2 regions of the Fructilactobacillus hinvesii genome follow, and region 2 is predicted to be linked to the other one. Evidence: predicted binding sites of a transcription regulator. Region 2 holds the regulator's gene; the other holds the start of a gene.

Region 1 (3,423 bases), 470 kb from region 2:
ATTAAAGTAGAAAAGGGTAGTTCTAACTCGGCTTCGATGGTTCGGTTTGAATGAAGACCGGTATTTTGAGGGAGATAACCAATTGACAGCCCTTGTTTAGTAGTTACGTGGCCCTCACTAGCAGTTTGGGGATCAACGAGTAGTTTTAAAAGTATTGATTTTCCCGCCCCGTTTTGACCCACCAGTCCGATGTGACTGTGGTCGTTGATGGTGAGGTTTAGATTGTCAAAAATGGCGGTCCCGTTAAAACGTTTCGTCAGGTGTTGTGCCTGTAAGATAATCATGATGATTCCTCCTTTCGCCATCTTATCATATTTTGCCCGTTTTTAATTCCAACGGGAACGAAACCATTCACAAGCACTCCCAAGCTGGAGCTTGCTGGGCACGGCAAGAAGCACCCTCTACATTAAAGAAGTCCGGCGGCTTTAACGAGCAAATTCACAAGCTGGAACTTTGTGGTAAAATGAGAAAAGGAAAAGTACGACTAACTTGAAGGAGGCCATCAACTAATGGCAGAAGTGAAAATTCCCCGCGCAACCGCAAAGCGGTTACCATTGTATTACCGCTACTTAAATATTTTACACGATGGAGGCAAAACGCGGGTTTCATCGACTGAACTAGCCGATGCAATTCACGTTGATTCCGCCACCATCCGCAGAGATTTTTCTTATTTTGGTGCCCTCGGCAAACGAGGATACGGATATGATGTTGACAATCTCTTGGAGTTTTTTAAAAACATTCTGCACCAGGACCGTTTAACCAACGTGGCCCTGGTCGGAGTCGGCAATTTGGGGCACGCCCTGTTGAACTTTAACTTTCACCAGGATAGTAACATCCGCATTTCCGCTGCCTTTGACGTGAACCCGAAGAACGTGAACACGATCCAAGGGGGAGTGCCCATTTATCCAATGGATCAGATGATTAAGCAACTGCGTGACCAACAAATTAGTGTGGCCATTTTGACTGTCCCCACCAACGTGGCTCAGGATGTGGCAGATCAGGTTTCTGAAGCAGGTGTGAAGGGGATTTTGAACTTTACCTCCCGGCGTTTAAACGTGGACGCTGGAATTCGGGTTCACAATGTTGACCTCACCAACGAACTGCAAACTTTAATTTATTTTATTGATCATTACGATCATGCCGGCGAAGACTAAGAGTTACTGTTGCAGTAACTCTTTTTTTGAAGCTAAATTCTTGCATTTTGCTGCGGGGGAGCTTATATTAAATAATGTAATTAGCACTTGAAGAGTTTGAGTGCTAAAACGTTACTTTATTGGAGGGATTTAAGATGTTACAACCAATTGGAGATCGTGTCATTATTGAAGTTCAAGACCAACCGGAAGAAACGGTCGGTGGCATTGTATTAGCAGAAAACGCTAAGGAAAAGCCAACCCAAGGAAAGGTCGTTGCGGTTGGAACGGGCCGGATTCTTGATAACGGTGAAAAGGTTGCTCCCGTGGTTAACGAAGGCGACGTTGTTGTATTTGATAAGTACGCTGGGACGAAGGTTAACGATGGGGATCAAGAATACCTGGTCATGCATGAAAGTGACCTCCTCGCAATCGTTAAATAAAGCAAATTAACAATCAAAATTAATTAGTAAGTTTCAATTAATTAATATGAGGTGAATAAAAATGGCTAAAGAATTAAAGTTTTCAGATGACGCTCGGAGCGCCATGCTTAAAGGTGTTGACAAGTTAGCTGACACAGTTAAAACGACGATGGGACCAAAGGGTCGGAACGTGGTTTTGGAAGAAACTGCCGGAGATCCAACCATCACGAACGACGGGGTGACGATTGCTAAAGCAATTAGTTTACCAGATCACTTCGAAAATATGGGAGCTAAGTTAGTTTCTGAAGTTGCTTCTAAGACGAACGATGTGGCCGGGGACGGAACCACGACTGCCACAGTTTTAACGCAAGCCATCGTTAAAGAAGGAATGAAGAACGTGACTGCTGGTGCTAACCCAGTTGGTGTGCGCCGTGGAATTGAAAAGGCAACCAAGGCAGCCGTTGACAGCTTACACAAGATGAGTCACAAAGTGGAAAGCAAAGACGACATTGCCCAAATTGCTTCGATTTCTTCTGCAAGTAAACAAGTGGGTAGTTTGATTGCCGATGCTATGGAAAAAGTTGGTAACGATGGAGTAATTACCATCGAAGACTCCAAGGGAGTAGAAACCAGCTTGGACGTGGTTGAAGGAATGGAATTTGACCGTGGTTACATGTCACAATACATGGTAACCGATCAAGAAAAGATGGAAGCTGACTTAGACAACCCATACATCTTGATTACTGACAAAAAGATTAACAACATGCAAGACATCATGCCATTGTTACAATCCGTTGTGGAACAAGGTCGTTCCCTCTTGATGATTGCTGATGACATTGGTGGTGAAGTTCTGCCAACCTTAGTTTTGAATAAGATGCGGGGAACGTTTAACGTGGTTGCTGTCAAAGCCCCTGGCTTTGGTGACCGGCGGAAAGCACAATTACAAGACATTGCTACGTTAACGGGTGCAACTGTAATTAGTGATGACTTGGGATTAGACTTAAAGGATACGACGATTGATCAACTCGGCCAATCCAATAAAGTAAACGTTACGAAAGACAAGACCACGATCGTAGAAGGCAAGGGTGACAAGGATGCCATTGCTAAACGAGTTGCCGAAATCAAAGGCCAAATTGCTGCTACTAACTCTGACTTTGACAGAGAAAAACTGCAAGAACGGTTAGCTAAGTTAGCCGGTGGAGTAGCCGTAATCAAAGTCGGTGCTGCAACTGAAACCGAATTGAAGGAACGCAAGTACCGGATTGAGGACGCATTAAACGCCACTCGGGCTGCCGTTGAAGAAGGCTTCGTTCCTGGTGGGGGAACTGCTTTCATTAACATCCTAGCTGATGTAGCTGCCGTTGATGCTGATGGCGACGAACAAACTGGAGTTGACATCGTGCGGCGCGCCTTAGAAGCTCCCGTTAAGCAAATTGCTGAAAACGCTGGAGTTGACGGTGCTGTGATTGTGGATCACTTGAAGCAAGAAAAACCAGGAGTTGGTTACAACGCCGCTGACGACAAGTACGAAGACATGATTGCCGCTGGAGTGGTAGATCCAACCAAGGTTAGTCGGTCTGCATTACAAAACGCTGCCTCTGTTTCTTCCTTATTGTTAACCACGGAAGCAGTGGTTGCTGAAGAACCAAAGGACGATAACAACGATAATCCTGCCCTGGCTCAAGGTGGAATGCCAGGTATGATGTAATTTAATGTTTAGCACGAAAAAGGGAAGTTTACTTCGGTAAACTTCCCTTTTGCTGTTGTCGGAACCGGGCAGTCGGAGTATAGTAGCAGGTGTATAAAAATGCTAGTTAGCAAATTCAAGATATAGGAGTACAGTTTCATGTGGCGATATTTAAAACGTTTAA
Region 2 (3,423 bases):
TCTTGTTTATCCAAACCGTAAGCTAAGGAAGCAGCGGTTGGTTCGTTGATAATCCGTTTAACGTCCAAGCCAGCAATTTTACCAGCATCTTTCGTAGCTTGCCGTTGGGCATCGTTAAAGTAGGCAGGAACAGTAATCACAGCTTCTGAAACCGTATCACCCAAGTAATCTTCAGCGTAGCCCTTGATGTATTGCAAGATCATTGCTGAAATTTGTTGTGGTGTGTACTTTTTGCCGTCAATATCAACTGTGTAACCTTGTTCTCCCATGTGACTCTTAATGGAACGAACCGTGTTGGGGTTAGTGATTTCTTGCCGCTTAGCAACTTCACCAACTTGAGTTTCTCCGTCTTTAAAAGCAACTACAGAAGGAGTAGTCCGGGATCCATCAGGGTTAGTGATGATCTTTGGTTTGCCACCTTCCATAACGGCAACGGCTGAGTTTGTAGTTCCTAAATCAATTCCAATAATCTTGTTACTTGCCATGGTTATGATCTCCTTTGATTTTTAATTTATTGTGCCACGATTACCATTGCTGGTCGAATCACCCGATCAGCTAATCGATAACCGGTTTGTAAGACTTGCACAACTGTGTCAGCTGGATGTTCATCACTAGCTGGCACTGTTTGCACCGCTTGATGAATTTCTGGATCAAATTGAACTCCCACTTCATCAACGGCATGAATGTCGTTATCAGTTAGGGCTTTATCGAGGTGTTTAACCACCATTTCGATTCCGGTCTTCAATTGCTGACCACTTTCATCGTCAACCTCAACGGCAAGCGCTCTCGTCAAATCGTCGAGTGCCGGAACGATGTCCTTGGCTAGTTGTTGCGGACCATACTTGGCCATTTCACTGATTTCTTTTTGATTCCGTTTTTGCATGTTTTGAATCTCAGCTTGAGCGCGTAGATAATCATTTTGTGCATCATCAAGTTGTTTTTGTAACTTTTTTACTTCAGCTGCTTCGGAATCAACTGCCTTAGCTTCCGCTTGTTTAGCAGAAGCTTGCTCAGGCTCAGCTTCCGATGCTGGTTGCTGGTCAGCTGGCTGCTGCTTATCTACATCTTGGTTTGATTTTTCTTTGGCCATGCTAACCCTCCTTATTGATCGTAATCTTGATAATAACTCTGAATCCTAGTTTGTAGTTCCGAACGAAAGGCATCAACCAGTCCCATTACCCGCGGATAAAACATCCGGGTCGGACCAATCACCGCAATTCGACCCATTCCATGTTCTCCAGCATCATAGGTTCCGCTAATAATGCTGTAGTTCCGCCACAAATCATTGTGCAATTCGGAACCTAGTTTAACCGAAATTGCTTGATCACTAGATTGTAACAATGTTTCTAAATCAGCAGCAGAACTCAAGGATGAGTATACCGGCTTGATATTCGCAAACGTTTCTGGATTCACTCCGTGGAATAAATTACTTCTTCCACTTACAAAAAATTGCTCGTCACGTAACTTGTTAGCAACTAGCACGAATGCTCTGCCAATCTGACCAAAGTCTGATAATTGTTGCTGATCACTTGCTAGTCCAGGTTCTAACTCCTTGGTCACCTGACTTAAAGAATGTCCCCGTAAATGCTGATTTAACCAATTTTCAGCCTGGTTACTATCTGCACTGGTCAACGGTTGCTCCGTCAAGAACGGCTGGCTTTGCACCAATCCACTTTTCATCATCATAATCGCCATAAAATTCTGTCGATTAATCTGGGTCAACCGAAAATAATCAACCACATCTTGCTGTTGCAGCATGGGCGTAAATGTCAGCGCCGTATAATCAGTAATCTGGGAAAGCAAATCAGCCGATTGTCTAACGATGTCATCCAGCTGCTCAAATGAACCTGATAACATTTCTGTGATGTAATCTCTCGCCTGTACTTCTAGTGGGATTGGCTTCGTCAGGTGATCAACATAGTATCGATAACCCTGATAGGACGGAATCCGTCCGGAAGAAGTATGCACCTGTTCGATAAAGTGATTGTCACTCAGCACACCCATTTCGTTGCGAATCGTCGCGGGACTAACCTTAATTGGCAAGCGCTTCGCTAAAGACTTTGACCCAACCGGTTCTCCGGTTTGCGAGTAAGCGTCAACGATTTGTTTCAAAATCAAGTTTTGTCTGTCAGTGAGCATCTTCACCACCTCTTTTTAGCACTCTCAATTACCAAGTGCTAAGGTACATTTATACTGTATCAAGGATCATTATGAAGGTCAAGAATTACGCTTGTCAGATTGGAAAAATTTCCTTGTTGCTTGTTCGTCACGTTCTAGCTGCCGGACTAAGGCTGCTTCTCCTTCGTATTTAACTTCGTCGCGAGTTTTCTTTAAAAACTGCACCTGCACCCGTTTTCCATAGATATTACGTTCAAAATCCAATAGATTAACCTCTAATGTAATCGGGTTTTGATCTCCAAAGGTCACGTTTTTCCCAATCGAAGCCATCCCCGGATAACACTGGTGATTAATCTGCATCATGACGATGTAGACGCCCAACGGTGGCATCCGCTGCTCATCATTATAATGGATGTTCGCCGTGGGATAACCCAAAGTCCGTCCTCGAGCCAGTCCATGAACCACAGTTCCACTAATCGTAAAGGGACGATTCAATAACCGGTGGACGGTTTCTAAGTGACCATCACTGAGGTTACGACGGACTCGGGTGGAACTAATTTTCTTGTCGTCCATGAGTAAAGCAGAAACCGTCTCCACGGTAAACCGTCCCTGGGCATAGTCCGCTAAATTAGGCATCGCAGCATCATGTTTTCCATAAGTATGATCAAAACCAGCAACCACCACACTAGCTCCCATCCGTACAATGAAATTATCCACGAAGGTTTGGGGATCCTGCGCTTGAAAGTCATAGTCATAGTTAACTTCATAGACATAGTCAACGCCAAGTTTTTGAAACAATTGATACTTTGCATCTGGCAAAGTTAAATACCGAGCATCATCTCCAGTGAGTTGCTGATAGACTATGGCCGGATGATGATCATAGGTTAGCACAGCTAGCGGAAGTCCTCGTGCTTGCGCGATTTCCTTAGCCCGCTTAATCACGTTTTGGTGCCCAAGGTGGACTCCATCAAAGAAACCCATTGCTAAGACAACTGGGGTTTGAAAGTGTTGATCTTGTTCTAGCGGATACGCTAACTTCATAATTTGCATCGCTTGTTACTCCAAACTAAACATTTTTTGTGGCTTATACAACTGGTGCTGATTGTCATAGCAATATAAAGCCTTATCGCTACCATTATAGCGTAAAACAATTTCAGCTTCAGTGGCTTGCAGATCCGTTGCAGATAAAAACGCTCCGTGTTGAACTCGTTCCCATTGGTCGACCGTTAAATCAACGTGCGTAAAACCATGTAGAGCATGATCAATTGGATAGACTAACTGTTCTAACGTTCCAGCTGCTTGGGC

Evidence for each region. Region 2 encodes HrcA, which represses chaperone genes, less so after heat shock. Its sites were predicted from a motif close to TTAGCACTCNNNNNNNNNGAGTGCTAA; they were not measured.
Region 1: groES (co-chaperone GroES) is a predicted target of HrcA. The motif match lies at 1,235-1,261, and genes of this name have one in related genera.

What each region holds. Positions count from the first base shown of each region.
Region 1 is NZ_CP097118.1:1,348,190-1,351,612, reverse strand. It holds gene M3M39_RS06875 (ABC-F family ATP-binding cassette domain-containing protein) at 1-284, opposite strand, end outside; gene M3M39_RS06870 (redox-sensing transcriptional repressor Rex) at 510-1,154, shown strand; gene groES (co-chaperone GroES) at 1,289-1,573, shown strand; gene groL (chaperonin GroEL) at 1,635-3,260, shown strand; gene M3M39_RS06855 (APC family permease) at 3,399-3,423, shown strand, end outside.
Region 2 is NZ_CP097118.1:877,007-880,429, reverse strand. It holds gene dnaK (molecular chaperone DnaK) at 1-485, opposite strand, end outside; gene grpE (nucleotide exchange factor GrpE) at 512-1,090, opposite strand; gene hrcA (heat-inducible transcriptional repressor HrcA) at 1,102-2,139, opposite strand; gene ribF (riboflavin biosynthesis protein RibF) at 2,218-3,168, opposite strand; gene truB (tRNA pseudouridine(55) synthase TruB) at 3,175-3,423, opposite strand, start outside.